DNA from 3 places in the Paenibacillus sp. PvR098 genome. Region 2 is predicted to be linked to each of the others. Evidence: riboswitches for the same ligand, from Rfam matches in the RefSeq annotation. Region 2 holds a riboswitch; each other region holds the start of a gene.
The links. Region 2 has a riboswitch for thiamine pyrophosphate ahead of JOE45_RS15755 (ABC transporter ATP-binding protein). Riboswitches for the same ligand answer to the same signal wherever they lie in the genome.
Positions count from the first base shown of each region.

Region 1 (10,889 bases), 1.4 Mb from region 2:
TACCTATGTGATGCACACCCATTGTCTGGTGAATGTGGTCAGTGGGAAGGAGGGCCATCCAGAGGCCGTGTTAATTAGAGCTGTCGAGCCTTATACGGGCATAGAAATGATGTATGAGCGCCGCGGAAAAGAAAAAAAGAAAATAGAACTCACCAATGGTCCGGGCAAGCTGACGAAAGCTCTGGGAATAAACCAAGAGGATTATGGAACACCTTTATTTGAACCGCCTCTTTTTATTGCAGAGGGAAGAGGAGAAATTAAATCCATAGTGACCGGTCCTAGGATCGGCATTGAGAATAGCGGCGAGGCCAAAGACTATCCCTGGCGATTTTGGGAGAATGGAAACCCGTTTGTATCTAGGTAAGTAATAAGCGCTATTCTCTATTAACGAAGTGTCAACTCTCGCAGTGGTTTTGAACGAGCTTACATGATATAGTGGAATATATTTAAAATAGAAAAGAGGACTTAACATGATCGATCATATCGTACTAGTTAAATTTGGCGAATCGACAACGCAGGAGCAGTTGCAGGATGTAGTTGAACGATTCAAAGCTCTCAAAAATCATCTTACGGGAATCGTGGATCTTCAAGCCGGTATCAACTTTTCAGAGAAAAATCAAGGCTATCAATTGGTATTGAGCGTTCGGTTTGAAAACAAAGCGGCTCTGGAGGCTTATGGACCGAATCCTGAACATCAAGCGGTTGCGGCTTTGATCAGAGAAGTAGGACGAGTGGATAGTATTGTGGTTGATATTGAAATCTAAAGCTTGCTTCTCATAGATCGATAGTAAAATAAGCTTTGTCCTGCAGCCTTGGCTCGGACAAAGCTTATTTTTTGTCCGACATATGGGAGTGATCTGGAGGGTCTATCATTCCATCGACTCTCCAGTAGGTCCCCTGAGTATCCTTTTTCCTCTGGGGAACGTATAATTATAATAGATTGATAGATTTTCAATACTACATAATATAGGAGTGATTATACCTATGCATAGCGGTATCTTGAGAGGTTTTACTCACCGGCACGAAGCCCCGGTTCAATATATATTGCGGCTTGATGAAACTGAAGTCCCACTTAATGATTGGGTTGGAGAGCACCTTCAAATCCAGTTTTTACATGAAATTCGATGTATTCATTGCAATAGAAAAATTAAAAAAACATACAATTCCGGCTACTGTTATCCCTGTTTCGTTGCGCTTGCAGAAAATGATTTGTGTATCGTTAAACCCCATGAATGCCACTTTGATCAAGGAACGTGCCGGGATGAAGCTTTCGCTCAAACGCACTGTATGGTTCCGCATTATGTATATCTTGCGGTAAGCAGCGGCCTTAAAGTCGGTCTTACCCGCAAGGGAAACCAAATGAAGCGTTGGACAGACCAAGGGGCTATTCAGGCCATTCCCATTGCTGAGCTCCCGACAAGAAAGCTTGCAGGAGAACTGGAATTTGAACTTAGCAAACATGTGATGGACAAAACGGACTGGCGCAAAATGCTGAAGGGTGAAGTCAGCGAGATTGAATTGCTTCAAAGCAGAATTGAGATTCTTGCTCATGTTCCGGAAGCCTTTAAACCGTATCTGCTCGACGAAACGACGGTGTTCGAATTCCTTTACCCACAGATGGAGTCGCTGCAGAAAATCAAGACGTACGATCTGGAAAAGTCTCCGATGATCACGGACCGTCTGATTGGAATAAAGGGCAACTACCTGATGTTTGAGCAAGCAGTAATCAACGTAAGGAAATATAGCGGATACAAGGTATCCATTTCACTTGAAGCCTCGCAGGTGGCGCAATAACGATGTGGCTTGGGACTTCAGCGCCGCGGCTCTTCGTCCGGACGGACGCTGGCCGTGCTGGCGGTCACCGATACGGACTGACTAATCTCATGATAGAAAGAAGAAATGCACGATACACCTCAAACGGGACGTATCGTGCTTTTCATATGGATGTGATTTCAAAACCGCTTCTTACTTAAGCTTCCTGAGCCCATTCCTTTAGGGTACGGTCATGCGGAAGGAAGAAGGTCAGAAGGCCGATCAGTGGAAGGATACTCACCATCTGCATGACCACCGGGAGATGCAGCGCATCGATCAGACCGCCGAGCGCCACCGCTCCCAGCGCGCCTAGACCGAAGGCGAGACCGGTAATCAGTCCGGACACGGTTCCGATCTTGCCTGGGATCAGCTCTTGTGCGTACACTACTGAAACGGAAAAGCTGGAGAGGATGATGAAACCGTTAACAAGCAAAATGACATACGCCCAGAACGGATTGGCATAAGGCAAAAGCAAGGCCAGGGGCGCGGAGCCGACCATGGAGAAGAAGATCAGGTTGCGTCGTCCGAATTTATCGGACAGCGGACCACCCATGAAGGTGCCTAGTGCGCCCGCCGCGGCGAACAGGAAGATGTAGATTTGAGCCTTTTCCAAAGTAATTCCGAACTGTTCCATGAGATAAAACGGATAATAGATCGTCACGCCAGCATGGTACCAGGACCGGGCGAACACGAGAAAAATCAACGTTAAGATAGCGAAAGTGATTTGCTTTTTGCGCAAAGGACTCATGACCCGTACGCCGTTCTTCTTTGCCGCAGGCGGATGCACAGCTATATATCCGCTGTACCAGCGGGAGATAAAGAGCTGGACGAGAATGGCCAGCCCGGCAACTGCCGTAAACCAGATCGCCCCGAATTGACCGAGCGGGACGAAGAGGAAGGCCGTCATAAGAGGAGCCAGCGATTGCCCTGAGTTGCCGCCTACCTGAAAGATCGACTGCGCGAGTCCGCGTCTTGAGCCTCCGGCCATGTAGGCTACCCGCGAGCCTTCCGGATGGAAGACGGCGGAGCCGAGTCCGATGAATAGCACGGATAGCAGAACCAGCCAATAATTCGGCGCAAAAGCCAGCCCGAGCACACCGATAAAGGTAAGGCCCATTCCCATCGGCAGCATGTAAGGGGAGGGACGGCGGTCCGAATATAGGCCGATGACCGGCTGCATAATCGAAGCGGTCATGTTTAAAGCGAACACGATAATACCCGATTGCATATAGGTCAAATTCATGGAATCCTTCAGAATCGGCAGGATCGCAGGAATGATCGATTGAATGGAATCATTAAATAAATGCACCAAACTGATGGCAAGCAGTATGCGGAATACGGTTGGTTTCCCATTGGCCTCCGGTGACCTTTGAAAAACCGGTCCGGAGGCCGCTGCTCCGGTTTGCGCCTGCATGAAAGAACGCTCCTTTCTTGGTTAGGATCCAGCGGCCTAATCCCGATGTTTGGTTATTCCAAGCGCTTCTCCCATGGTAACTCTGCTGCCGACTTTTACATCTTCACGGGGGGCGAAGGTGCCCGATTCGGTCAGGAGCACGACGGTAGATCCGAATTCGAAGTAAGCAAGCTCGTCGCCGCGGCTTAGCTCATTCGGAAGCGGGGTAACGTATTGAATGCTGCTCACATTCAAAGCCCCGACCTTCACCACGGCGACTTCCCCGGTATCATGCTGTATATAAGTAATCAAACGCTCATTACGGCTAAGGACCCGACGCATATGCTTGAGTCCGAAGTCGTTTACCGGATACACCTTGCCTGCGACATGCTCCTTCTCCAGAATCTTACCTGTCACGGGAGAATGAATCCGGTGATAGTCGGTGGGACTCAAGTAAAGAACATAATAAAATCCATGTTTGTAATTGATCATGCGGGGACTTTGGTTCAGCAGCTCATCAATTGTGTAATCCTGTCCCTTTACATTGACAATAAGCCCCTCTTGAATGCTTCCCATCCCGGTAATCAGGGCATCGACGGGGCTGACTACCGTATCTGGCGTCTCGTCGATAGGACGCAATCCTGCTTTTAATCTGCGGGTAAAAAAATCGTTCAAAGAAGCATACTCATGTATCGCTTTCTCCGCATCTTGTACGCGAATGCCGTAAGTACGAATAAAGCGTGGAATCAGCGCTCGGCTAGCTCTGGATTTGGCAAAGGTTCCTGTCAGTCTCGACACGGTCTTGCGTGAGGAAAGCTCGGTCAGCAGCCGGAATAGCGAAATCTTCATAATGGAAAGGTTCACCTGTTTTCTCTTAATGTAAGTACGCGAATCTAACGCCTATCTTGACACAGAACGGAGCACAAAGCAATCCTAAAACGAACCTTAAAAAGCAAGAAAAGCTCCCGAAGGAGCCTTTCATTTCATATATTAGGACGGATTAAGCCTTACAGGCGTATTTTTGAATTCCCCACAGGTAAGGCAAGCGGCCAGGTTCACTAAAATCGGGCTGCAGGTCTTGGATGTAGCTATGGAATTTTTTCAAGATCCTCCATTGACAAATATTTCAATCGTGATAATATGATGATGTCACTAGGGGAGCCGCACAGGCTGAGATTGGATCAATAGATCCTAGACCCTCTGAACCTGATCTGGTTTATACCAGCGTAGGGAAGTGGAAGATCGTTGGCACATATATTTCTATGGTGCTTACAAGGCCGCTTCCTTCATCGGGAGGCGGCCTTTTTGGCGTCATTCTCCCGGGGTTCTGAAAAAGATGGAAGAGGAGAGAGGAAAAGATGTCCAAACGTTTGAAGTTGACAGATATTCTGGTCACAGTCGTTATCGCCGTTGTATTCAGTATTATTTATCGGGTGTGGACCGACGTGTACAATTTGGCAAAGCTTCCGGGAATCCAGCTGGATCAATTCATGTACGGTATGTGGTTTATGGCTGCGACCGTCGCGTTCTTGATCATCCGTAAGCCAGGGGTGGCCTTCCTGGCGGAAGTAGCCGCAGCCTCCGGCGAGCTGATCGTCGGTTCTCCGTACGGTGTAGAGGTGCTTACATACGGAGTCCTTCAGGGGATTGGCGCCGAGTTGATCTTTGCCGCATTCCTATACAAACGCTTCTCCGCTGCCGTAGCTGGTCTGGCTGGGATTGCTGCGGGTACGGGTGCGCTGGCCCTTGATTTTTTCAAAGGCTATCTTCTCGAATTGCAAACGTGGAACTTGGTGCTGTACATTGTCATGAGGTTTATTGGGAGTTTTCTCATTTGCGGTCCGCTCGCCTATCTTCTTGTGAAGGCATTGGAAAAAACCGGGGTCACACAGCTCGTGCGTCCGGCGAGCGCCGGCGATTATGAAGATCTGGACAGGAAGAGCGTGCATTGACCGGGTCGGTGCAAAACCGTGATCGCTTCATCACCTGGGTTTCGCAGCTCCGGCTGAAGTTTCCCGGCAGTTCGTCACTATTGTTCGACGGCTTAAGCGCCGGTGTGCCAGCAGGGCAAAAGGTACTTCTGCTGGGTCCCAGCGGCTGCGGCAAATCTACGCTTCTTCAGGTTTGGAGCGGGCTGATCCCGGATGCGTTGGAGGTGCCGCTTAAGTACGAAGACATCGGCATTCCTCACTCGTGGGGGTATTTGTTTCAAGATCCTGATGTCCAGTTCTGCATGCCTTATGTAGATGAAGAAATAGCGTTTGTGCTTGAGAATATCCGGGTGCCCCGTGATCGTATGCCCGAGAGGATCAGGCAGTGTTTGGAGCAGGTCGGCCTGGATTTGCACGACCCGCATGTGCCGATCGCTTCGCTTTCCGGAGGGATGAAGCAGCGGCTTGCTATCGCCTCGCTGCTTGCGCTAAGGCCGGACGTCTGGTTCCTCGACGAACCGACATCATTGCTTGACCCCGAAGGGACGACCGAGGTATGGGAAACTGTTAAACAAATCACTCATGACAAAACGGTCATTATCGTGGAGCATAAAATAGATGAAATTGTAGATTACGTGGACCGGGTGATCCTCTTTGACTCTGATGCGCGTATTGTCGCCGATGGGGAGCCGGAGCAGGTGTTCCGGAACTTTAAGCCACAGCTGATGGAATACGGGATTTGGTATCCGGGCGTGTGGGACGACTTTGCGGATAGAAGGCCCAAGCGTGATCGTTATCCAAACGAAGTTCCCGAGGAGAGGGAGCCGCTGGTCCAATTGCATGAGCTAACGGGTTATCATGGGAAGGACAAGAAAATCGATGTCGCCTCCGCGAAGCTGTATGCCGGGGACTGGGTTGCGATTGTAGGGGAGAACGGTGCGGGCAAAAGTACGCTGCTCCAATCCCTCATGCAATTAATCCCGACAAAGGGTGAGTACGTGCTGGCGGGGAAGCCCGTTCGCAGCTTCGACGATGTGGCGGACATGGCGGCTTATGTGTTTCAAAATCCGGAGATGCAGTTTGTGACGAACACGGTTTACGATGAATTGGCGTTTAATTTCAGGCGTGACGGGGATTCCGAGGACACGATTAGAATGAAAGCGGATGAACTTCTGCAGTGGTTCGGCCTCAGCAAGCACCGCGACCTGCATCCTTATCAGCTGTCGCTAGGTCAGAAACGCCGGCTCAGCGTGGCGGCGGCCACGGTCAAAGCACAGCGGCTTGTGCTGTTAGACGAGCCTACGTTCGGCCAAGACGCCGCGAATACGTTCGCGCTGCTGGAGAAGCTGGAAATGTGGCGGCAGGAAGGGGTCGCCATCGTTATGGTCACACACGATACGGAAATTGTAAGCAGGTATGCTACAAGGGTATGGGAGATACGGCAGGGGCGTCTTGCCGCAGCGCTCAGTCCAGGAGAGTATACGAGCCGATTCATGGCGGATCGACCGCTGCCTTTCGCAGAATTAAGGAGCTGATGGCTGTGCCTTTCCTTTGGTCTTATAGGGAAACGTGGCTGCACCGCGTCAACCCTACCTTTAAGCTGATCGTTTCGATAGGCATGTTTATGCTTGTGCTGCTGACACATAACTTGAATGTTCTGATGAATGTGACTTGGATGCTTATTCTGCTGTTCTTTGCCGCCACCGGCCATCCGACGCGCAGACTGCTGCTTCTGATGCTGCCCTTCGGGTTGATGTTTGTGTCGTCTGCTACGTCTATGGTGTTTTTCGGCAAAGGAGAGACGACCTGGCTGCGCTCGGGGCTCATACACGTCACGGAGGAAAGCTTCTACCGCGGCATGCACATTGGACTCAAATCGGTCAATATGGCTCTAATCGGCCTGTTGTTCGGACTAACGACTAGTCCTGTTCGGTTGTTCTATTCGCTTATGCAGCAGGTGCGGCTGCCGGCCAAGTACGCATACAGCTTTATGGCCGCTATGCGTCTTTTACCGATGGTGGCAGCTGAATACCGAACGCTGCAGATGGCGTTTAAAGTCCGCGGCGTCAAGAGAGCGAAAGGGATCCGCGGCTGGGTAGATTCGCTGAAGCGGTATGCTATCCCGCTGCTGGCCCAAAGCATCCGCCGTGCCCAGCGGATTGCGGTGGCTATGGAGGCGAAGCGGTTCTCATCGGTCAAGGAAAGAACGTATTATTACCTGATCGGTTGGTCTGTGAATGATGGGCTTCTGGTCGGGATCATGCTGCTCTTATGGATTGCCGCTGTTTGGTTGGGATGGCAGCATCCATATTTCAGCGTAGGGGATGTAAGGTCAACATAGTTAAAGGCAGTTCACTAATTTTCAATGAAGAAACGGAGAGGATTACCCATGAAATTTTCCGAACACCTTCGTCGCGCGGCGGATGCAAGCTGGAACGCCAGCTTCGAGCATCCGTTCGTTCGTGGAATCGGCAACGGCACGCTGCCGCTGGCCTGCTTTCGTCATTATGTGCTGAACGACGCCTATTATTTGTCCCAGTTCGCACGGGTACAGGCATTGGGGGCAGCCAAGGCGAACGATTTGTTCACGGTCAACCGCATGGCCGTGCATGCACAAGGCACTTATGGAGCTGAGCTCTCACTGCACGAGAAGTTTTCAAAGCTTCTGGGCATCACCGAAGAGGAACAGAAGGCATTCGAGCCGGCGCCGACAGCATACGCGTATACGTCGCATATGCTTCGGGCGGCGTACACTGGACAGATGGGCGACATTATCGCCGCCATTCTTCCGTGCTATTGGCTCTACTACGAGATCGGTGAGAGGCTTGCAGGCTGTACACCGGAGGAGCCGATTTATCAGGAGTGGATCGCCGCGTACGGCGGTGAATGGTTCCGCGAGCTGGTGGAGGAGCAGATTGTCCGGATCGACGAGATCGCGGAGCAGGTGACACCGCAGGACCGGGAGAGGATGCAGAACCATTTTGTCATCAGCAGTCGATACGAATATATGTTCTGGGATATGGCCTATCGCCAAGAAACTTGGCCGATATAGTACGTTGAAACCGTAGCGGTGCTCGCTGCGGTTTTTTACCGGTTGAAGCGCCTATCAATTTCTCCTATCAAACTCGGTAACGGCTTTAGTTTAAACACCCGGCTGCTGTCCCCCGTCGATGACGATTTCCGTGCCCGTGATTGAAGGGACGCGGTCGGAAACAAGCAGCAGCGCCATCGCCGCGATTTCTGCCGGATCTACGATATGGCCTAGCGGAATAGCGGCGTTCAGCTCTGCTTGCTGAGCCTCGACCGTAATCCCCTTAGCATTCGCATTCTGCTCCGCCAGTTTTAGTGCCCGTTCTGTAGCCGTTGTTCCGGGCGAAATGGCGTTAATTCTGACATTGGATCTGGCCAATTCCTTGGAAATCCCTCTAGTAAAGTTAAGGAGAGCCGCATTGGCGGTACTGCCGGCGAGAAACGTTGGGCCAGGTGTTCGTCCTGCACCGCCGACGATGTTGACGATGCGCCCGTCACCTTGACGGATCATGTGGGGGGCTGCTTCCTTCACCATGCGGATGTAGCCCAGCAGCTTCAGGTTCCACGCTTCCAAAAACGCCTCCTCGGGCATTTCAAAAAACGACCCGGCTCTTGCCGACCCGGCATTATTGATCAGAATATCGATACGGCCAAAGTGAGCCATCGTTGCGGAGACGGTTTGCTTCACCGTCTCCGAGTCGCGCATATCTCCGTTCACCGTGACAATGCGTGAAGCCTCCTCCTCAGGATAACCCTGGAGGATTGCGGCAGTTGCTTGCTGCATGCGCTCAGGGTTCCTCGCCACCATTACGATTGAAGCTCCTTCTTCAAACAGCGCTTTAGAACAGGCAAATCCGATCCCGGCGCTTGCTCCGGTGATAATGGCCGCTTTCCCGGAAAGTCCCAAATTCATCCCATTTCCTCCTTCATCGTTTGCGGCTTTTTGCTTCCGTTTGCAGGTAAGGTATATTATCTTTTCGGATACAGCGGATAATCGACCGATGATGGCACTTTAATCCATATCATGCGCAGCGGCTCGTCGGCTCCGGTTTTGAAGAACGACTTCGGAAGCCCTTTCCATGAATAACAGAAAAGCCTCGTGCTCAAACTGGTTGTAGGTCGGTGGTCGTCTCAGAGCCTCGCTAATATTTGGTTCAAACCAGGCTCCTTCTTCATAACTGGTTCTGTTCATCGGAGCTGCCTGTTCGAAAAGGTTTTACCCCATCGTCCCCTTCCTTACCCCAGCCTTGGTCCTGTTGATCGGGGTCATCCTCGCGCTGCTTCGCATCTTGAAGCCAGCGCAAGCGGTAACAGTTCATCCCGGCCTGTCCGAGTTCCTCAAGCAAACCGTAATTGGCCCAAGCCCCCACAACGGCGCCGATGACGGGAACAAGCTGCAGCATCTTGCGAAAGTCGATCGTATCCCGGTATTCCTGCTGCAGCTGCCGCCAATCAATATGATGGGTGTATGAGTCTGCCGGAGGCAGTGTTTTCGATGTCTCTGACCATTCAGCAATCGTGCGGTAGAGCTCCGGTTTTTTATTTTGGCTGGAGAAGGCGATCTGAAACACATGGAGGATAAACAGCCGCTCCCTATAATCCAGTGTTGAATGTCCGTAAACGTGAGCGAGTTCGAACAGAAATTTCATCTTGATGCCGATGAGGATGGGAAAGTCCGCGATGCCGAGCAGAATGCCGCCCGCACCCGCGCCGGCGCCTTCGGCTGCCGCCAGCTTTTTGTAGAAGGAGATCAGTTCTTCAGCCTTATGATCGCGCATGGCCAGACTCAAGGATGTTAAGGGTGCATTCTTCGGAATGTAATCCATACCGAAAAGGGCGGTTTGGACGATGCCCTTCACCGCGGTGGTGATTGTGGTGTGGACCTTTTCCGGTATGACCTGATTTACGCGAGTTTGCACCGCTCTGGACGTTTTTTCCATAACTCCCGGCGGCTTGATCAGCTCTTTCTCCCAACGTATCAGCTGTCTGGCCATCTGTTGTTCGTATACGGTCAACTGGTGGTCCATTGTCATCCCCCGCTCGACGATAGGAATATGTCAGTACACGTCATTATTATACGCTATACTTAGGAAAAAAAGGAGTTGGTAACCCATGGTTTGCCGCTGCGGCTGGGTGAATGAAGATCCGCTTTATATTCGTTACCATGATCAGGAATGGGGGGTGCCGGTTCATGACGATCGGATGCTGTTTGAAATGCTGATATTGGAAGGGGCGCAAGCAGGACTAAGCTGGTATACGGTGCTGAAAAAAAGAGATCGGTACCGTGAAGCGTTCGATGGTTTCGATCCCGCTATCGTGGCGGGCTACGATGAGATGAAGCTGGATGAGCTGCTTGCCGATCCCGGTTTGATTCGCAACCGGCTGAAGATGCGGGCCAGCGTCACCAATGCCAAAGCATTCCTCGAGGTGCAGGAGGAATTCGGCAGCTTTGACCGTTACATCTGGGGGGTTGTCGGAGGCAAGACCAAACGCAACGCTTGGCTCTCGCTTCGAGAGGTCCCCGCCAGCACACCGGAATCGGATGAGATGAGTAAGGCTTTGAAAAAACGGGGCTTTACTTTTGTGGGTTCCACGATTTGCTATGCATTTATGCAAGCAACAGGCATGGTGATGGATCATACGACGGACTGCTTCCGGTATGAAACGGGAGTCGACGAGTAACCTGGTTTCACACACCTCTTTTGCATCGACCAAGCTATTCA
Region 1 is NZ_JAFIBU010000001.1:4,529,902-4,540,790, forward strand. It holds gene JOE45_RS22445 (DNA-3-methyladenine glycosylase) at 1-364, shown strand, start outside; gene JOE45_RS22450 (Dabb family protein) at 471-764, shown strand; gene JOE45_RS22455 (DUF2797 domain-containing protein) at 985-1,794, shown strand; gene JOE45_RS22460 (MFS transporter) at 1,970-3,226, opposite strand; gene asd (archaetidylserine decarboxylase) at 3,263-4,054, opposite strand; TPP riboswitch at 4,350-4,455, shown strand; gene JOE45_RS22470 (ECF transporter S component) at 4,564-5,157, shown strand; gene JOE45_RS22475 (ABC transporter ATP-binding protein) at 5,154-6,671, shown strand; gene JOE45_RS22480 (energy-coupling factor transporter transmembrane component T family protein) at 6,671-7,477, shown strand; gene tenA (thiaminase II) at 7,526-8,188, shown strand; gene JOE45_RS22490 (SDR family oxidoreductase) at 8,279-9,079, opposite strand; gene JOE45_RS22495 (EcsC family protein) at 9,339-10,193, opposite strand; gene JOE45_RS22500 (DNA-3-methyladenine glycosylase I) at 10,279-10,848, shown strand.
Region 1: it holds a riboswitch for thiamine pyrophosphate, as region 2 does, so the genes downstream of both, JOE45_RS22470 (ECF transporter S component) here and JOE45_RS15755 (ABC transporter ATP-binding protein) in region 2, are expected to answer to the same signal.

Region 2 (10,889 bases):
AAGGGGAGCGTCGCAGGAAAAATAGAGGGATGAATTATCATACGGATAGTGATACACTTTAAACAGTTTAAGCACTTTAGGTGACCCGAACAGAGGGAGGGGCTTAAAGTGCTTTGTTGTTTGAGCAAGCAGCTGATTAACAGCAATCAAGAAGAGTCGGAGGGTCTACTTGCTATGAAGATCAAGATTTTATTGCTAGCCCCATATAGAGGATTGAAGGAACTAGCTTTAAGCCTTGCTTCGGAACAAAATGATTTTGATATCACGGTAAGGGAAGGCGATCTTGAAGAAGCGTTGGCCATCTATAGGCATTTGGAAAACGAAGGGTACCAAATGGTTATAAGCCGCGGAGGAACGGCTAATCTTCTCCGGGATCATGTGCCACAGCCAGTGATTGAAATCCCTTTATCAGGCTTCGATATTCTTCGGACATTAACCTTAATCAAAGACTATAAGGGAAAGCTGGAGATGGTGGCTTTTCCGAATATTTGCGATGGAGTCATTGCGGTTTCCCACCTGATGGGGATCGATATTCCTTATACCGTGATTCATGAAGAGTCACAAGTCGAGGGGATTATTCTGGAAGCGAAAGAAAAGGGCGTCCAGGTGGTTGTGGGAGATACCGTGACCATAAGAATGGCCAAGAAGCACGGCTTACAGGGGGTCTTGATTACTTCAGGCAGAGAGTCTGTTATTGAAGCCTTCCATCACGCGAAGCAGGTATATCAGGTGCTCTCACGCAGCGATAAGAAAATTCAGGCTTATGAAGTGCTGCTCAATGAACTGAAGGAAGGCATTGCGATTGTGGACGAGCAGGGGAGGATCAGATTTTCCAATCCTAGCTTTCATCGGTTTGTGCAGCTTTTCGGAGAGCAGGCAAACCCATCTTTAATTGAATTGTTTCCCGATTGGATCGCCATAGTGCAAACCGTGAATGAAAATAAAAAGGCGATATCCTATGTGAATGCTGGCGGTCAGCAGCTGCAGTGGACCATGGGGATTTTTGAAGAGGACAAGCATCAGCGGCTGTATTATATAAAAATGAAATCGCTGCGGGCCGCAGGGGATGAGCTGGAGATTCAATATGAGGAGCCGCCTATCATTTCGTTTACTCAAATCTTAGGATCAGCCAAGGCAGGCAAGAAAGCCGTCGAGAAAGCGAAGCAAGCGGCCGCCGAGCGCCTCATTACCCTGTATGGGGAAGAAGGAACAGGGAAAAAATATATTGCGGGTGCCATTCACGGGTCGCTTGGACCGGGGAACGGATTGTTTATCGAAGTGGATATCAAGGCAGGCACTCCCGGCGCTCTTTCCGGATTAAAAGACGCACTATCAGGGGGCGAAGCCGGATCGGTCTATCTGAAAGGGCTGGATAAATTTGACCATTCCAGTCAGTCCGTCATCAGCCGGCTGCTGGAGCGGGAGACCTATAAGTTTATCCTATCCTTCAGGGAATCCTCGAAGGCCATGCTCGATCAAGGAATCCTATGCGAAGAGCTGTATCGCCTCATCTCGGCCCATGAAATTTATATTCCGCCCTTACGTGAAAGGCTGGAGGATCTGGATGAGTATATCCGCTATTTTATCGGGAAATATAATGAAAAGTATGGAAAGCAAATTGTCGGGATCCGGGAAGAGGTACTGGAGAAGCTGTCTGAATATGCTTGGCAAGGCAACCTGGAAGAGCTTGAACATATGGTTGATGCCTTCGTAAGGTTGTCGGAAGGACAATATATCGAAGAGCCCGTGTTGTCCCTGCTGTCCATGCCAATGCATTCGGACAAGGTCAAAAATACAGCACGAGGCGATGTCATGGAAATCGATATCGGCCAAACGCTTGAGGAGATTGAGTACGAGATTATCGGGAGAGTTCTTACCGAGGAGAACATGAATCAATCCAGAGCGGCCAAGCGGCTGGGCATTACGCGAGCTACATTGTGGAGAAAGCTGAAAGCAACCAAAACTAACCAAGGTGTTTAAAAAATAAACACCTTGGTTAGTTTTTTTGTTTTTATGGTCTAATAATGATTTTTATGTTGATTTTTTTAACACTTTGATTTATGATTGAGATGAAAATGAAAGCGGTTTTAATATACTTGTATAATATTTAAACATTCCAGGAGGTTTCATCATGAAAATCAAAGCAACCTTAGAACGCATCCCGGGGGGGATGATGGTCGTACCCTTGCTGCTGGCTGCAACTATAAATACGTTTGCGCCTGATTTATTAAGGATCGGAAATTTCACACAGGCGTTGTTCGTTAACGGCGCTTCGACGTTGATTGCTCTGTTCCTTCTTTGTGCAGGAGCCCAAATCAATCTTAGAAATGTTGGAGTTTCCTTAGGCAAAGGCGCAACCTTATTGACCATCAAATGGTTAATCGGAGCCTTATTCGGTTTAGCGGCTTTTTTGCTGGCCGGACCTAACGGATTATTCCTTGGATTGGCGCCTATCGCCATTATTGCGGCAATGACCAACAGTAACGGCGGCCTCTACATGGCGGTTGTCGGTCAATACGGGAAAGAAGACGATAAAGCGGCGTATTCCTTGCTGGCGCTGAATGACGGCCCGTTTTTGACGATGGTGGCTTTATCGATTTTTGGAGCGATGGGATTTGTTGAAGGTATGTTTTCGTTTGTATCCTTCGTTTCTGTGTTACTTCCGATTGTGGTAGGGATGGTGCTTGGGAATCTGGATCCCGAAATGAGGACATTTTTTGCGAAGGGCAGCAATATGTTAATTCCGTTCTTTGCGTTCGCATTGGGTATGGGAATTGACTTCAACGCCATTATCAATGGCGGGATCAGCGGGGTTATGCTGGGTGTGGCCACGGTCCTATTTACAGGCTTGGGCGGTTACCTCGTATTTAAAGCGATCGGCTGGAACCCTATTGTCGGAGCGGCCGAAGGTTCTACGGCAGGCAACGCCGTAGCAACGCCTGCAGCCATCGCCGCCGCCAACGCCGCATTCGCTCCGATGGCCGAATTGGCCACAGTGCAAGTCGCCGCAAGTGTGGTAACGACAGCCATTCTGATGCCGATTTTTATTGCGTTCCTCGTGAAACGTTTGGAAAAGAAGGGACAACTTGAAAAGTATGGAATTCAAAGAGGAGAGGCGGCTCAGCAGTAAGCTGCAGCTGCCCGGAACTTACTCCAAGAGAGGTGAAGGCGTTGAAATTAGCGATGATTGCTGATGATTTGACCGGGGCTAATGACAGCGGAGTGCAGCTGGCTCGTTACGGATTGAATACGTCAGTGCTGTTCGAGCCAGATGTAACGGCAATCCATCAGGAAGCGGTTGTTATCGATACGGACAGCCGCTGGTTACCCCGGAGTCAAGCGTACGATAAGGTAAAAGAAGTATCGCAGGTACTCAAATCCGGCAGCTTTGATGTGATTTATAAAAAAGTCGATTCTACCCTGAGGGGAAATCTTGGAGCGGAGATCGACGCTTTATACGAAGTATTCCGCCCGGACTTTGTCGTGATTGCACCTGCTTATCCAAAGAATGGCAGAAAAACGATCGATGGCTATCACTATCTTCACGAGAAACCTTTGAGTGAAACGGAAATCGCAAAAGATCCGAAAACGCCTGTTCGCGATTCCTTTATTCCGAGCATTATTCAAAGTCAGTCGGAGCAGCCGATCGCCTTGGTTACTTATGAGGAGCTGCGTTCTGGATTGGAAGCTGTTCAGGCGAAGCTTATCCAGTGTCAGGAAGATGGAATCCGATATGTCGTATTTGATGCCGAAGAGGAAGAGGATTTAAGGCGTATTGTTCAAACGATGGCCCGCATCGGCCGCTCCGTTTGTTGGGTAGGCTCGGCAGGACTTGCCAACTATTTGCCGGAAATCTACGGGCTGCAAACGAAGGAGATCGAGCTTGACATTCAGCGAGATCAAAAGCCTGTGCTGCTCGTGGTCGGCAGCGTAAGCCCAACCACCCGAAAGCAGCTGGACATTGTCGTTCAACAGCCTCATATTAAAGGAATAGAGCTCCGGTCTTCCTTGCTTGTAGCCGATAATGCATCACGCAAGGCAGAGATGCAAAGGGTGTATGAGGAAGCGAAGAGGGCACTGGATGATCGGCATGATATTGCTCTCTTTTCCTCAGGAAGACCTGAAGATATTGAAGAGGCACAGCGGCTGGGGAAAAAGAACGGGATGGACGAAAGCGCTGTGAGCAATTCGATATCCGGGGCGCTGGGAACAGTGACTTCATGGCTCATCGAAGCCTGTGAAATCAAGGGCATGGTGTTAACCGGAGGCGATACGGCGAAGCAGGTCTGCATGCAGCTGGGCGTGACCGGATTTCATCTCATTGCCGAAGTGGAAATCGGCATCCCGCTTGGCCGCACCATTGGAGCTAAGCCCATGTATGCCATCACCAAAGCGGGGGCATTCGGTACGGACTTATCGCTGCTCAATTCCATACAAAAGCTCAAGGGGGAATGAACCATATGAAACCAGTCATAGGTATAACGATGGGCGATGCTTCAGGCATTGGTCCGGAAATTATCGTGAAAGCTCTGCAATCCGCTCAGGTGTACGATCAATGCAAGCCGGTTGTCATAGGCGATTACAAAATTCTGGAGCGGGCCAGAAAAGTGGTGCAGGCGGACGTGAACATTCGTAAAATTAGTCAGCTTAGCGAGGCTGTATTCCAGCACGGCATCATCGATTGTGTTGATTTGGATATTTTGCCGGAAGACTTACCGTTTGGGCAAGTGTCGAGTGAAGCGGGGAACGCGGCCTTCCAATTTATTAAAAAGGCAGTGGAGCTCGCCAAGGCGAAGGAAATTCATGCGATTTGTACGGCTCCCTTGAATAAAGAAGCCCTTCATAAAGGAGGACATCTGTATCCGGGTCATACCGAAATCCTGGCCGAATTAACTGATACTGAGGATTATTCTATGCTGTTATCCTCACCGAATCTCAAGGTCATCCATCTCACCACTCACGTGGGATTGATTAAAGCGATCGAAATGATTAATCCGGAAAGAACGTATACGGTCGTTAAGCTGGCTCATGAGACGCTGACCCGTGCGGGGAAATCCCAGCCGAAAATTGCGGTATGCGGGATTAATCCCCATGCCGGTGAGAATGGATTGTTCGGGAACGGGGAAGAAGAAGAGAAGTTGATTCCGGCCATCGAGAAGGCTAAAGCAGAGGGCATGGATGTCACAGGACCGTACCCGGCCGATACGTTGTTTTTCCGTGCGGTTCGCGGCGATTTTGACATCGTTGTGGCCTGCTATCACGACCAAGGTCACGGACCTATTAAGGTATTGGGATTGGAAGAAGGGGTTAACATTACGGTCGGGTTAAAAGGCGGAATCATTCGCACCTCGGTAGACCACGGAACCGCTTTTGATATTGCAGGTAAAAATGTTGCCGATGAACGAAGCATGTTAGCGGCCATTCGGGATGCCATTGAATTAGCTCCTAAGGATATGTAATAAAGAGCCTGTGTTCCGAATATAGGAACACAGGCTCTTTCTTGACCATCCGATAATATATAGCGTATCATGGATGTAATTGTATACAGCATGGGGGTCTGAGGAATCGGACTGAGAGTACGGCTGGTTCGCCGTTAACCATTTGAACCTGTTGGGTCATGCCAGCGTAGGGAGAGGTGAGGGAACGCACTTTGCTATGGGCAAGGTGTGTTTTTTGTTAGCTGAGGGCAGGGGGAGGATTAAGGTGACCTACCTGGAATTTCAAGGAGTAAGTCACAACTATAATGGGGAGCAACAAGTCATCCATAGCCTGCATTTGCAGGTACAGGAGGGTGAATTTGTTACCCTGGTCGGGAGAAGCGGGTGCGGCAAGACGACCCTGTTAAAAATGGCAGCAGGATTGCTGACGCCTGACGAAGGAAAGGTCCGGATCGCGGACAAGCCGGTAACGAAGCCGCAAACCCAAGTTGGTGTTGTATTTCAAGCGCCTACTTTGTTGGAATGGCAAACCGTAAGGGAGAATGTCCTGCTGCCGGTGTCTTTGGTGCGTAAGCCGACACGGGCGGACCGGGAAGCGGCAGATGCCTATTTGGAACGCATGGGTTTGGCTCTGCATGCGGATAAATATCCCGCCGAGCTGTCCGGCGGACAGCAAAGCCGCGTGGGCATTGCCCGAGCATTGATACGAGAGCCGTCCTTGCTGCTGATGGATGAGCCTTTCGCCGCGTTGGATGCGTTGACAAGGGAGTCTTTGCAGGAGGATCTCCTCCAGCTGTGCAGGAGCAAGAAGATCACGGTCCTCTTTATTACCCATGATATTACGGAGGCCGTGTATTTATCGGATCGTGTCATTGTTCTTCATGGAGGAGGAATTGCGGGGGAATACTCCGTACCTCTACCTGATTCGCGCCATTATGAGATGCGCTATGACAGCGAATTTAACCGAGTCTGTCTAGCGGTAAGACAGGCGATGGAAGGAGGGGAGCGGAAGTGATTCGGAATTCTATCCTTCCGGTCGGGCTTTTTGTACTGATGATCGCCGTATGGGAGGGCTTTGTCCGCTCCAGCGGGGTCTCAGAGCTGGTACTGCCTGCCCCCTCTGTCATAGCGGATACCCTGTGGACGGGTTTGGTCACTGGATATTTTACGAAACATATCGGCCAAACGCTGCTCGAGATTGTACTCGGCTTGCTGCTGGGCGGCTTGTTCGGGGTTCTTTGCGGAATCGGGATGGGAGAGTGGGCGTGGTTAAGGCGGCTTTTATCCCCTTATATCGTGGCCAGTCAAGCGGTCCCTAAGCTGGCGCTGGCTCCGTTATTTATGATCTGGTTCGGATTCGGAACCACCCCCAAAGTCGTCATCACGGCGTTAATCTCCTTCTTTCCTCTGCTGGAAAGCACTGTAACCGCTATCCACTACGTAGACCCGTTGAAGCGGGACTTGTTCCGGGTGCTGGGGGCCTCCCGGTGGCAGACGTTGATCCGGTTGAAGCTGCCGGCGGGATTGCCTGGTATTCTTTCAGGGCTTCGCGTCGCTGTGGTGTTGGCTGTAGTGGGGGCGGTGGTCGGTGAGTTTATCGGGGGCAACCAAGGCCTCGGCGCTTTGATCATCGCCTCCCAGGGCATGATGGATACGCCCTTGATGTTTTCTGTGCTGCTGCTGCTCACTGTTCTGGGCATGGCCTTGTATCAAGTGGTTATTATCGTAGAGCGGATCAAATTAAAACCATATAAAAGGGAGAAAGACAAATGAAAAAATATTCTATCGCAGCCATCATGATATTGGCGGGGAGTCTGCTGTTATCGGCATGTGGCACCTCATCCTCGAATGAAACCCATTCAGCTCCACCGGCAGCCGAGGCGCCATCGCAGCCGCAAAAGGTCGTAATGGCCAGCTGGAGCAAGCCGATCACCGAACAAACGAATCTTTATCATGCGGAGGAGCAAGGCTGGTTTAAGGAAAAAGGTATTGATTTTACGTTTGTTCCGGGTGCCGGGGGCGGAGATGCGATTAAGAACATTTTGTCCAAGCAGGCCGACATTGCGTTTACAGACCCGGGTTCCTTATACTTTGCTTTAGATAAAGGCGAGAAGCTGCATGTCATTTATAATATTTATCCTCAAAACGTATTTAATATCGTGTCTCTGAAGGATAAAAACATCCAGGATCCTAAAGATCTCAAGGGGAAAAAGATCGGGGTATACAGTCTATCCAGCGGCACCCGGCATAACCTGCTGGTTGTTCTGAATCAGGCTGGACTAACGGAAAAGGACGTCACCATCGTGGAAACCGGCGTATCCAATTTCGCTCCTCTGATCCAAGGACAGGTAGATGCAACGGCGGCCACAGATACGGGCTTGTCCGATGCGAAGCTGAAGGGACTCGGAGACGTGAATGTCATCAACGTGAGGGATTCTTTGAATGTACCGAGCGATGTGTTCGTTGTAACCGAGGAGACCTTCCAGCAGAAGAAAGAAATGCTGAAGAACTTCCTGGAGGCTTATAAGAAAAGCGCAGAGTGGATGATTCAGAATCCCGACGCGGCAGCGGAAGTTGCTTTGACAAAAGCAATCGACGGGAAAGATAAGCAGCGCAATGTGGAGATTATTAAACTTCGCAATGAATCGACGGTATCCGCAGATACGGACAAAAACGGACTCGGTTGGCTGGATGCGTCTGTGCTGCAGGAAGGCGCCGATGTATATAAGAAGCTCGGTTTGATCGAAAACAATTTGAAGCTAAATGACATTGTGACCAATGACCTGGTGCCGAAGAAGTAATGCCCTAAGTGTGAGCCGGAATCAAGCTTTCAATAATGGGAATTGTGATATAGGGAGGGGGAACGCATTTGAAGGCGGAATCGAGAGAAATCGTACAACATATTTTGGGGTATATCGAGCGCTTCTCGGCAGGCGATGTAACGGAGGCGGAAACGGAGGCTTCGTTTCAAGAGGCAGCCATGAAGCTGTTTCGCTATCAATTCCAGCATAACGCAGCGTACAAGAAATATGGCCAGGCCCGGCGTAAATCCCCATTAACGGTAAGGGATTGGCGAGAAATTCCGCCGATCCCGATTCAGGCGTTTAAAGAGCTGACGCTATCCTGCGAGCCGGCGGAGGAAGCGGAAGCCGTATTCATGACAAGCGGAACAACGAATGCGGACAAGCGGGGCAAGCATTATCATCCGACCTTGGAGGTATGGGATGCCTCGATGGCGCCTCCTTTCAAACATTATGTGCTTCCGGACCGTGACCAGATTACGGTATTGGTGCTGTCTCCCGCGGCCGACCTGAATCGTAATTCTTCCCTCTCCCGTTATTTGACGAAGGCTGTGGAGCATTACGGCACATCCGGCAGCCGGTTTTTCTACTCGCAAGAAGGCGGGTTGGATATGGAAGGGGTTCTTGCGTCACTTCAGGAGTGTGCGGCTCGTAACGAACCGGTGCTTCTGATCGGGGCCACCTTTGCTTATGTGCATTTGCTGGATTACTGTGCTGAACATTCATATCAAGTCGAGCTTCCGCAGGGGAGCCGTCTTTTTGATACAGGCGGTCTGAAAGGACAGTCCCGCGAGATCGCGGCGGAGGAGCTGTACCAGAAGATCGAAGGGTATTTTGGACTGAAGCGCGAGTCCTGCGTGAATATGTACGGGATGACCGAGCTCAGCTCCCAAATCTATGATCAGACCATACGCAGCAGCTTACTTACGGGACGCACCGTGCACGAAAAAGCGAATCCCCCCTGGATTCGAACGCTTGTTCTTCATCCTGATTCATTGGAGCCGGTTCCTGATGGGGAAACCGGTGTGCTTGCCCATTATGATCTGGGCAGTTGGAATTCGGCATTTGCTGTTCTCACGGAGGATATGGGGTATAAGAACGAACACGGGCTTGTCCTGCTGGGGAGGATCAAAGGCTCGGAAGCCCGCGGCTGCTCCATAGCCATCGACCAGCTGATGAGTTCAAATAAGAAGTAGGTGAAAGTATGAGCTCAATGGAGAGGATAACCGTAAGAACTGCGTATAAAGTCCCAGATGCAATCCGGCTGACCTCGTTCACGGAGCGGCATTTCAATGGTCCTCAGGGAACGCTCGTTCTTAAATACCCGGATTTGACACCGGAGTTGATCGGGGACATCGCCCGGGAAATATCCATGCGGCGAAGGGATTATTTGTCCCGCTTAAGAACAGAACAGATTGTTGAGCGATTAGACCTGGCCGTGCGCAAATGGTTGGACCCGGACTATAACCTCCGCCGGTTGGCGGAGGCTTGGCTGCCGGTTATTACGGGCTACGACGGGGGAATGATTCGGCTCGAACTTAAACGCTTCTTCCGGACCTTTCGACGGAAGGAGCTGCTTCGCTTTCTGGACGAAGAGTTCGATGCTTCAGCGGTACTCGATGAGTTTCGGCCGCGCAAAAATGGCGGAATGAGCCGGGCGTATGGGCCTGAGCTGCTATTTCACGTCTTTTCCGGCAATGTGCCTGGGCTTCCGATCTGGAGCTTAGTCATGGGAATATTATTGAAATCGGCGAATCTGGGCAAGACGTCCTCGGCCGAACCGCTCATGGCTGTGCTGTTCGCGGAGACGTTGGCGGAAGTGGACCCGCTGCTTGCGGACTGCTTAGCCGTACTGCCGTGGAAGGGCGGCAATGAGGCGTTGGAGCAGACCGTCATTGATGCGGCGGAAGCGATTGTCGCTTACGGCTCGCAGGAAACGGTGGAAAAGCTGCGGTCAAGAGTGCCGGGGACAAAGCGCTTCGTCAGTTACGGCTATAAGATCAGCTTCGCCATGATCGGGAAAGAGGCGCTGACCGCGGACCGGTATCAGGAAACGGCTCGGAGGCTGGCGGAGGATGCATCGATCTACGATCAGCAGGGGTGCTTGGCGCCGCATAGTGTGTTTGTCGAAGAAGGCGGAGCGGTGACTCCGCGTCAGTTCGGGCAGCTGTTGGCTTCCGAGATGGAGCGCTATCACGAGAAGAAGCCCAGAGCGGTTCTGTCGGACGAGGAATCGATGGCTATTCACGCGGTTAGACAGCGGTTTGAAATGATGGGTCTACGGGGAGAGCCCATAGCGGTCTATGCTAGTAGGACGGGAACGGATTGGACCGTTATTTATCATGGTCAGCCCGGCTTCGAAGCGTCTCCATTGAACCGGACGGTTCATGTGTTTGCATGTGAGTCCTTGGAGTCGGCCGCTGATCAGATACAGCCTTACCGGGACTACCTGCAGACGGTCGGCCTGGCTGTCGGTCCGGACCGGTTAGAACCGGTGGCCGGACTGCTTGGTATGTACGGGGCTACCCGTATCTGCGCGGTCGGGGAGATGTCGCGTACTCCTTCGGGCTGGCATCATGACGGACACTTGAATTTACTGGATTTGGTCCGCTGGGTCGATTTGGAACGAAGCGTTGAGCAGGATGCCGAA
Region 2 is NZ_JAFIBU010000001.1:3,170,917-3,181,805, reverse strand. It holds gene JOE45_RS15780 (DMT family transporter) at 1-62, shown strand, start outside; gene JOE45_RS15775 (sigma-54-dependent Fis family transcriptional regulator) at 109-1,980, shown strand; gene JOE45_RS15770 (2-keto-3-deoxygluconate permease) at 2,132-3,130, shown strand; gene JOE45_RS15765 (four-carbon acid sugar kinase family protein) at 3,172-4,455, shown strand; gene pdxA (4-hydroxythreonine-4-phosphate dehydrogenase PdxA) at 4,461-5,459, shown strand; TPP riboswitch at 5,540-5,649, shown strand; gene JOE45_RS15755 (ABC transporter ATP-binding protein) at 5,704-6,453, shown strand; gene JOE45_RS15750 (ABC transporter permease) at 6,450-7,211, shown strand; gene JOE45_RS15745 (ABC transporter substrate-binding protein) at 7,208-8,239, shown strand; gene JOE45_RS15740 (LuxE/PaaK family acyltransferase) at 8,308-9,435, shown strand; gene JOE45_RS15735 (acyl-CoA reductase) at 9,453-10,889, shown strand, end outside.

Region 3 (10,889 bases), 1.8 Mb from region 2:
AAAAGGATCAGCAGGTACACCTATTGCAGATGCTGGGCACCGAAATCCACCTTGGCAATATCGCACCTAGTGACGTCATTTCTTTGGAAGCTTTGAGGCGGGGGCTGCGGTCAGACACTCTGCTGCTCGCCGATATGCCTAAGCAGGGAAGCAGCTATCATAGCTTCAATTGGCAAATTTAGAGAAGGAGGCTGTGCTATAGCATGAATGTGCAAGTGATCGCCAGCGTGGGCGAAGCACGAACGGATGAGCTCCAGAATAAAACTGTAATCGTCATCGATGTGCTGCGTGCCACATCCACAATGGTGATGGCGCTCACGAACGGCAGCAAGTCGATCGTTCCGACGGAAACAGTCGCACAGGCCAAAAGCCTGCAGCGTCCGGGAGACTTACTGGGGGGCGAGCGCAGCTGCAAGAAGATACCCGGCTTTGATTTCGGCAATTCTCCATTCGAATATAGTCCCGAAGCCGTAGCAGGCAAAACGATTGTCATGACGACGACGAACGGCACCAGGGCCGTGCAAAAATCACACAAAGCGGCGCATATTTTGGCAGGTTCACTGTTGAATGCTTCCAGCTGCGTTGAAAAAGCGTTAAAACTGCAGAAGGAGATTGCCCTGCTTTGTGCAGGAACTCATGACGTATTCAGTCTGGAAGACGGGCTTTGCGCGGGTTTGCTGGCTGACGAACTGGTCCGCCTCACTGGAGGGGCCTGCGAAGTAAACGATTTGGGCCTTGCCTTAATGCATGCGTACCGCCAAACGCAAGAGCGGCTCCCTGAGGCGCTTCTGTCATGTGCGAACGGCAAACGTCTGACCCGGATCGGATTTAAGGATGACGTTCTATACTGCAGTCAGGTCAACCGGCTTCAAGCCGTCCCGCAATTCCGGGACGGAGCTATGGTTATTTAAAAAAGCATCATAGATTATGAAGCGAAGTAAAGAAAAGGTGGCTTATAACGGCGGCGGGAAGCCGCCGTTCCGCGTATGGCGGACCACCACATGAAATACCGTATTACACTTTTACTTATAGTCTGAGAAACTAGGGACAATACGTTCTAATTCGCTTGTCCCTTCATACATATAGAGAGAAACCAAATGGACAAGGGGCTTAGCCATGAACGGAGATATATTGCTCGTTGCGCTGATTATTATCGGGCTGATCGGCCGCTCCCATATTATCACGACAGCCGCCTGCGTGCTCTTAATCGTCAAGCTGATCAGCCTGGATCGGTATCTGCCCACTATCGAACGCAGGGGGCTAGAGCTCGGACTGCTCTTTTTGACGATGGGGGTCTTGGTGCCTTTTGCCAGCGAGAAAATTTCCATCAAAGATGTGACTTCCATGTTTACCACATGGCCCGGAATTCTGGCCTTACTGGGCGGGGCGATCGCCACATACATGAACGGCAAGGGACTGGAGCTATTAAAAATAGACCCACAAATGATTGTGGGTCTTGTGATTGGTTCGATCTTCGGTATTATTTTTCTGAAGGGCATACCGGTCGGTCCATTAATGGCCGCAGGCATTACCGCCTTTTTGCTTAAAGTATTTACGTTCGTTTTCGATAAAATCCGATAGTTTATCTTCTATCCGACGGTCCGCCTACAAATACGGTTTGATCCGTATCGAGGCCATATGCGGTGTGAAGGGCTTGCACCACTTCGTTCAAACGGCCGTTTTCGATGACGCAGGATGTCTTGATTTCGGACGTGCTGACCAGTAAAATGCTGATTCCAAGCTCCGAGATCACCTCGAACATTTTGGCGGCAACCCCTGGTGTGCTGACCATGCCTGCTCCGACGATGGATACCTTCACCAGATTTGTTTCAGAAGTTACTTCGCGGAAACCGACCAAAGTGCGGATGCCTTCGATAACCTGCAGCGCTTTGTCCACGTCGGAGGACGATACAGTGAAGGAGAAATCGGCGAGTCCGCTCAGAACACCGCTTTGCACAATGATGTCCACGTCGATCTGTTCTTTCGCCAAAGCCGTGAACACTTGGGCCAGCTGCCCCGGTTTCTCTTCTACACCCAAAATGCTGATTCTCGCCACATTTTTATCGTATGCAATGCCTCGTACCACGATGCCTTGTTCCATCGCTGCTTCCTCCTTCACATTCGTACCTTCGTTATGGTTAAAGCTGGATCTCACGACCAGCCTTACATTATAATTCTTCGCGTACTCTACCGCTCTCGGATGAAGAACTGCCGCGCCGAGATTGGCAAGCTCCAGCATTTCATCATAAGAGATTTCGTTCAGCTTCCGCGCGCACTTCACGATACGCGGATCCGTCGAATAAACGCCGTCTACGTCAGTGAAAATTTCGCACACATCCGCTTGAATCGCTGCCGCCAGTGCAACCGCAGTCGTATCCGATCCACCGCGTCCAAGCGTCGTAATCTCCCCAGCTTCGCTCATCCCCTGGAAGCCTGCAACGATGACAACCTTGCCTTCATCAAGCGCGTTAAGCACACGCTGCGGCTGAATATCGGTAATCCGAGCTTTGCCGTGAAGCGCTTCGGTGTACATACCCGCCTGCCATCCCGTGAAGGAAACAGCCGAGCCTTCCAGACTATGTATCGCCATAGACAACAGAGCAACGGAGACTTGCTCTCCAGTCGTCAGCAGCATATCCATCTCTCGCGCAGGAGGGGTTCCTGTGCAAATTTGCTTGGATAGGTCAATCAGATCATCCGTGGTATCACCCATCGCCGATACGACAACCACACACCGATGGCCCTCGCGCTGTCTCTCCACTACGCGGGCGGCCACACGTTTCATCCGCTCCGCATTACCTACGGAGCTTCCGCCGAATTTCATAACTATCAGAGACAAAACTGCTCACTCCCTACACAAACTTTTGCATAACTAATAAAATATTATACCATAAGCTCGATGTCTCTTGAAATAGAAAAATGGGGAAGCTTCAGATGAATCAGCGTTTATTGTCGTTTTTTACGCAGCTTCCATTTACTGAGAGCCGGATTTAATACAAACATGTAAAACAGCACGCAGCCTGTGAAGGTACTCCCAAAGGTTCATCAGACTCCCCGCTACTTGCTTCTACCCATCGGCTTCTCCAGGGAGTACAGCTCATCCTCCAGAGCCGACATTTTCTCCAATATCATTCGTCTTGCATCCCCTATCGCTTCATTGTATACCTGAGGACCCATCAGGCCGATCATAAACTCAATCAGCTGCTCAGCCTCCAAATTCCCAATCGATTCGGCTCTTTCTTCCTCAAAATATTGCTGAATGCGCCATACCATCTGCTCTTTTTGCTCTTTGGGAATCTTTAATCGAAGCATCCTTATTTACTCCTTTCATCCGGATTGGAGCGTGCTCAGAGCCCACAAGCCCATTATACCTCGTGCCCGATCAGCCACGCCATCCGGTTCATCTGCACACGGGGCGGAATGGTCCGCAGAACAGCGTTGCGAGCCGTGACGGCAAGCGTATGCTCCAGCTGCATCAGCCGACCCATCCTTCGCGACCTGCTTACAATAAGACTGGTTCTTTGAATCCTTCTTTGCTCATACAAGAGTAACGCTTCGGGGAGCTGAGACGGGCGTTCGCTGACGCAACGCGCGAGCATCAGCGCATCCTCCAGAGCCTGGGCTCCGCCTTGACCCAGGTTCGGGAGCATGGGATGTGCCGCATCTCCCAGTAAAGTAACAGGGCCTTGACTCCATCGGCGAAGCGGTACACGATCGAAAATATCATGCGATAGAATAGCAGACTCCTCCGTAGCCTCAATCACCGCCTCAATCGGCTCGTACCATCCTCGAAAATGACGAAGTGCAGCCTGCTTCCGCTTCCCTGGTGGCAGCAGCGAGCCTTGAGGAGCATTGACGGCGGCGAACCAGAAAACCCTGTCTCCGCCCAGTTGGGAGAACCCGAACCGTTTACCGGGTCCCCACGCTTCGAAGCCCCCGCCGTCTTCACGCGTATAGCGTTCGTTATCGAAGACGGCTATACCTCGAAGCGCCGTAAACCCGGCATAGCGAAGAGGAGTCGGCCCAAACAACCGTTGCCTGACGGAGGAATGAATTCCGTCTGCGCCGATCAGAATATCCCCTGCCTCCTCATATGCATCGGCAAAAACCGCCACAACCCTCTCCTCATGCTGCCGCCACTCAGCCCATTGCTTACCCCAATGAACAGTTCCCGGTTTCAGCTGATCGTACAAAATAGACTGGAGCGCAGCACGGTGAATGAGGTAGCTGGCAGAACCGAACCGCTGCGCTTGCTCCCGAACCGGCAAATCCACTAGTAGCTTACCGTTCCACGTACGGATTTCTCCTTTTCCTACCGGACAACCCTGTTCACGCACCTGATCAGCCACTCCAAGCTTCTCCAGCACCTTCATCGCATTGGCCGCCAGCACAATACCCGCTCCGATCACCTGCAGCTCCGCTGTCTTCTCGAATACGGAGACGCTCCAGCCGGAGTCCTGCAAAGCTATGGCCGCGGCCAGCCCTCCGATGCCCCCACCAATAATGATCGCCTTGCTACCGTTAAACATGCCCTGCCTCCTCCCACCTTTTGTCCTGACTGCTCTCCATCAATGTTGAGTTTTGTATCTAAATATACCTAATTATGGAACAGATAAAAAGGCTGCGAATACCATCGTCCCCCTACAGCGTTGAACGCACCAACGGCCAATAGACGACGCATATACGCAGCCGTCTATTCCTTCTGCGGGTGGGATCCTTTGGGTCATCGGCGATTCCCACACCGCATCATATTGAAAATCCATGCCATTGGAAACGACAGGTTTACCCGGAACAAACACATATTTTGGAGAATGCCCAATCCCAACACCCCTGCTGTTCATAAAATGCAGAAGCTAACACGGAAGGAGGTTGTCATCTATGAGCTTCGTCAGAGGATTTGGTCATGGCTTTACTTCTACCGGCGTGATCCTTGTGCTCTTCATTCTTCTGGTTATTGTTTCCACTGCTTTGGTTATCTAATGTAGTTTTTTCGCAACCTTCGCTCGGGCCAACCGCTCGGGCGTATGGTTGCCGTTATTAGAACGTATGATCCGCCGAACGGGATTCCCGTAATGGCATCCCCCGCTGCTTTAGCATCGTATGGGACAGCCATGCCGCGACACATCCCAAGGCGCCTATAATGATAAAGCCTTGCTTTAACGTCAGCCAATCGCCGGCGATTCCCATAAATAAGGGACCTGCAAACATGCCCAAACCATAAATAGCCTGGTAAAAACCCATGGCCGTTGCTCTTTTCCCAACGTCCATATGCTTGATGCTCAGCGCCATCAACACCGGTGAAGTAAAGCCTCGGCCAAACCCTGCGAGACATTGCGTGATCATCAGCATCCACAAGGAATGGGAGAATGGAATAAGAATAGTAAACACTCCGGTTAATACAAAACCGGTGACAATGATATTCTTTTCACCTAATTTACGGGCTGCATATCGACCCCCTACCAATGACGCGATCGCCATAGGAAACGTAGAAAAAAACGTAAGCAAACCCATATCCAGCCTGGTTGCGCCGAGAGATTGAGCATACACGGGGGTAAACCCGAACACGGTAGCGAAGGTCAGCACTTGAAAGAGGATGGCCAGAAAAGAGACGGTCAGCAGCATCTTATCGCTCCCCACCTCAAGCACGCCTTTGAAGGTCATTTCCTGCGTATTCTTCCTAGGGGTTTCCACCAGAAAAAACGCACCCGTGAGTCCCAAAACCCCTACAGCTGCACCGATCAGAAAAGACGATTCCCAACCATACATATCGGCGAACCACCCGCCGCACAGAATTCCGAACATTTGACCAAGTGAATTGTAAAAAGAGATCGTTCCGATCGCTTGCGTTGTTTCCTCCTTACGATAGTAGCTGGCAAACAAGACCGTAAAGTCTACCCAAGTCGCCGCTGCCGCTCCTGCTGCAGCCCTAAGCAAGAGAATCCATGTCAGCTGCTGTGTTACTAGAATCCCGACTCCGGATAATACCGAAAAAAACAACCCGAATACAATAAACAATTTTCGCTTATGATAACGGTCCGATACTACGCCTACCGGTATCCGCAGCAGCATCTGACTCAATCCGTACATGCCGACGATCAGTCCCGCCATTTTATAAGAAGCGCCTAAATATTCAACATAGGCGGTCAATATCGGCACGCAAGTATACATCGAAAACCAGAACAACAAGGTGACCATACAAAACAGCGGTATTCTATAATTTCGTGTTTCTGTTTCGGGTCTCGCATTCATCCTTGTTCTCTCCTAGTTCGTCAATTTCATTTGTTATGCACACGTTCATTATTCATCATATCTGATTTCCATAAAGTTCTAAAGAAATAATTTATTTATTAATTATGCACTTTAAAGTAAGTTCCTCCATAGCCATCCACTTTGTCGCCGTAGATCTTCAACTTCATGGGATCGCCGACGAGCACATGGCGGACACCGTCATCACACTTTCTAAAAAATAGGTTGATTTTTCAATTTTCTATGGTTATTATTGGTATGACAGTTGAATAAACACGGGAGCTTGGTATAGCCAGGCTGAGAGGGTAGCCGAATGCTATCGACCGTAATACCTGATCTGGGTAATGCCAGCGGAGGAAATGTCTTAGCCTTTGTGTATACAAAGACCGCTTCTTTCACGTTGCGGTCTTTTTTGTTTGCATCAAGGTTTTCTCCGCTTGATCACATTCATTCTGAGGAGGAATTGAAATGGCAAGCGAAATCAAAGAAAATGTAGTAACCCCTAATGTTTCGGCTTTTCCGGGGAGCAAGAAAGTGTATGTGCAGGGTTCACGTGAGGATATCAAGGTTCCTATGCGCGAAATTGGTTTAACCCCGACAGTCCAAGGCGACAACGAGCAAGAGAACCCTCCAGTACGGGTATATGATTGCAGCGGTCCATACACGGACAGCGATGTCCACACCGATATTCGTGCTGGCCTTCCGTTGAACCGCCGCAATTGGATATTGGAGCGCAACGATGTTGAAGAATATACAGGAAGAGCGATCAAGCCCGAAGACAACGGTTACATAAAAGAAGACTCCGTAAGTCAGGAAGAAATATTCCCAGGATTGTATCGTAAGCCGTTACGCGCTAAAAGCGGATCCAATGTAACACAAATGCATTATGCCAAGAAAGGGATCATCACTCCAGAGATGGAATATATCGCTATTCGCGAGAATGTTTCTCCTGAATTTGTACGCAGTGAAGTCGCTCGCGGTCGGGCGATTATTCCGTCAAACATCAATCATCCGGAAAGCGAACCCATGATAATTGGCACTAAATTTTTAGTCAAAATCAACGCCAATATCGGAAACTCGGCTGTCGCTTCATCAATCGAAGAAGAAGTAGAAAAAATGAGATGGGCTACACGCTGGGGCGCAGATAACATCATGGACCTGTCCACCGGCAAAAATATTCATACGACCCGTGAGTGGATCATCCGCAATTCTCCTGTACCGATCGGGACGGTTCCCCTTTATCAAGCCTTGGAGAAAGTCGGAGGAAAAGCGGAGGAGCTGAGCTGGGAGATTTACCGCGATACGCTCATAGAACAAGCCGAACAAGGCGTAGATTACTTTACGATTCATGCTGGCGTACTTTTACGCTATGTTCCTCTCACGGCGAAGCGGGTCACAGGTATCGTTTCTCGTGGCGGTTCCATCATGGCTGCATGGTGTCTGGCGCATCATCAGGAAAATTTCCTTTATACCCATTTTGAAGAGATTTGTGAAATCATGAAATCCTATGATGTTGCGTTTTCCCTTGGGGATGGTTTGCGTCCGGGGTCCATAGCGGATGCCAACGATGAAGCTCAGTTTGCGGAATTGGATACGCTTGGCGAACTAACGCAAATCGCATGGAAACATGATGTGCAGGTCATGATTGAAGGACCTGGGCACGTTCCCATGCATTTGATTAAAGAAAATGTCGATCGTCAGGTTGAAGTATGTCAGGAGGCTCCGTTCTACACCTTGGGACCTCTTACCACAGACATTGCCCCTGGGTATGACCATATTACTTCAGCCATCGGCGCTGCCATGATTGGTTGGTTCGGAACAGCGATGCTCTGTTATGTCACGCCAAAAGAGCATCTGGGTCTTCCAAACAAGAATGATGTTCGCGACGGGGTTATCGCGTATAAAATCGCAGCTCATGCAGCAGACTTAGCCAAAGGGCATCCCGGAGCTCAAGAAAGAGACAACGCCTTATCCAAAGCACGTTTTGAATTCCGTTGGAGAGATCAGTTCCACTTATCTCTGGACCCGGAAAGAGCGATGGAATATCATGACGAGACACTGCCTGCAGAGGGTGCCAAAACAGCTCATTTCTGCTCGATGTGCGGCCCTAAGTTTTGCAGCATGAGAATTACACAGGACATTCGCGAATATGCCAAACAGCAAGGACTCGAGGATCAGCAAGCCATTGAGAAAGGCTTGGATGAAAAATCCAAAGAATTCAAAGAAGCCGGCAGTGTCATTTATAAGTAATAAAGCAATGAGGAGCTGTTGCCTAACGGCTCCTTCTTTTTTCCATAAGAAAAGACCAACGAAATAAACGTTGATCTTTCCTCCATAAGATGATTTATTTTTGTTTTACAGTCTGCGCTGCTCTCATTTCTTCGATCGTCTTGGCTACGGATACTTGCTGCGGGTCGATTCGCACCTCGATCAACGCCGGTTTAAGTGAAGCCAACGCCCGCTGCAGTGCAGGTACAAAATCTTCGTTCTTCTCTACTAGCTCCCCATGTCCGCCCATACTGACCATGATCTCTGTGAAATTCGGATTTGATAATTCCGTTGCAATGACACGTTCAGGAAAATGCTTCTCTTGATGCATTCGGATCGTTCCGTACATGTTATTATTCGCGACAATCGCCAAGACAGGAATTCGATTACGCACAGCCGTCTCCAGCTCTTGCATTGTCATCATAAACCCGCCGTCTCCGGCATACGCCACTACCGTTTTCTCCGGTTGGGCAACCTTCGCACCAATGGCTGCCGGCAGGGCGTATCCCATCGCGCCGGAGGTCGGTCCCACAAAAGTCCCTTCTTCCTGGAAGCGGTAATGCTTGGCCATCCATCCATAGAAATTACCTGCATCCGATGTAAATATGGTGTTAGAAGGAAGGTGGGCCATCAGATCGCCCATGACCGCTTCCAAATTCACATAATCTTGACCGGAAGTAGCGCGAACCTCGGAATATTGTTCATATTTCTTGCGTTGTCCCTGTATATAAGCTTCACGCGATTCGCTTTGACTTGATTCACCCAACTCGGCAAGCAAATCGAGCATAAAGTTTCTCGAGTCAGCTACAATCCCAAGTGCCGGGCGGTATACTTTGTTCAATTCATCCGGTGAAATATCGACATGAATCAGCTTGGTATTGGAAGCCAACAGCGTATAGTTCTGTGTTGTAATTTGCGAGAACCGAGTCCCCAAGGCAAGAACAACATCCGCTTCCCTTACGCACTCCACCAAATACGGTGCAGCACCTACTCCCAATTGTCCGATGTAATATGGATGTTGGTTAGGAAACGCATCGAATCGGCGAAACGCCGTAGCTACAGGTGCTTGCAGTTTATCTGCTAATTCCACCAGTTCTCTGGCAGACTTGGTACCTGTTACCCCGCCCCCGGCGATAATCACCGGACGCTTTGCTTGCTGCAAAATTTCTTTGGCTCTGACCACGGCTTGGTGATCCGGACGCGGGTTGGATAAAATCTCCGTTTCCTGGAACTCCATTTCCGCTACTTCATCCAAAACATCCTGAGGCAAAGAAATAAGAACAGGACCCGGTCTGCCGGATTTGGCGAGATGAAAAGCCCTGTGGACTATCTCTGTGACTCGATGCGCATCATTCAGTTCCACCGTCCATTTGACCAGATGACTGAAATATTCCGCCATATCGATCTCTTGAAAGCCTTCCCGGCCCCGGAATGATCTTTCTACCTGTCCGATAAAAGCAACCATAGGTGTGGAATCTTGATGAGCGGTATGCAATCCGATGGACAGATTGGTTGCTCCCGGCCCTCGGGTGGCGAAACAAACCCCTACCTTACCGCTGGCTTTTGCATAACCTTCAGCCATGAAGGAAACGCCTCCTTCATGGCGACCGGAAATCAGTTCTATCTGCGGTGTTTCATACAAGGCGTTTAAGACGCTCAAATAGCTCTCTCCGGGCACACAAAACGCCTTCTCAACGCCCTCTCTCAATAGAACTTCTACGATTGCTTTTGCAGCGGTCATCTGTGTCATGTCTCTACTCTCCTCTTTATTGATATTTCTTGATCAAGTATTCAATGGCATTTCTTCTGGATGAAGTAATATGTTCTCTCATTCTCAATTCGACCTTATCCGGATCTCTCTCCAGAAAAGCTTCAATAATGGCTACATGCTCGGGGATCGAGACGTTATGCTTCTCATTAACGGATGAGGTGAGAACAAAAATTCTATGATTATGGTCATAGATATTGCCCATAATATTGTGGATAAAGGTATTAGGATACGAATAGATGATTTGATGATGCAGCTGTTTATCTAGATCAATATAATAGGCTTTTCGTTCATCCGGTGTCATCCCTTCAGGCGGTTCCGTTAAGCTGTGTTTCATTGCTATCAGCCATTCCTCCGAAAGCTTGTGGCACACATTCTTAGCTACGAAGGGTTCGATCAATTCCCGCATTTCATACACTTCATTGAGTAATTCTACGGTAATGCCAGAAACGATGATGCCTTTGCGGGGATAAATATAAACAAGCTTCTCCTGCTCCAATTTTTGCAATGCTTCTCTAATCGGAGTGCGGCTGATGTTCAGCTCCGATTGCAGCCTATCCTCCGAGATATCAGAGAGCGTTTTCAATTCACCGCTTAATATTTTTTC
Region 3 is NZ_JAFIBU010000001.1:1,362,983-1,373,871, forward strand. It holds gene comA (phosphosulfolactate synthase) at 1-182, shown strand, start outside; gene JOE45_RS06810 (2-phosphosulfolactate phosphatase) at 204-911, shown strand; gene JOE45_RS06815 (DUF441 domain-containing protein) at 1,117-1,581, shown strand; gene JOE45_RS06820 (aspartate kinase) at 1,583-2,839, opposite strand; gene JOE45_RS06825 (DUF2164 domain-containing protein) at 3,058-3,312, opposite strand; gene JOE45_RS06830 (FAD-dependent monooxygenase) at 3,366-4,529, opposite strand; gene JOE45_RS06835 (YjcZ family sporulation protein) at 4,879-4,980, shown strand; gene JOE45_RS06840 (MFS transporter) at 5,038-6,249, opposite strand; TPP riboswitch at 6,512-6,622, shown strand; gene thiC (phosphomethylpyrimidine synthase ThiC) at 6,715-8,496, shown strand; gene JOE45_RS06850 (thiamine pyrophosphate-dependent enzyme) at 8,591-10,264, opposite strand; gene JOE45_RS06855 (GntR family transcriptional regulator) at 10,281-10,889, opposite strand, start outside.
Region 3: it holds a riboswitch for thiamine pyrophosphate, as region 2 does, so the genes downstream of both, thiC (phosphomethylpyrimidine synthase ThiC) here and JOE45_RS15755 (ABC transporter ATP-binding protein) in region 2, are expected to answer to the same signal.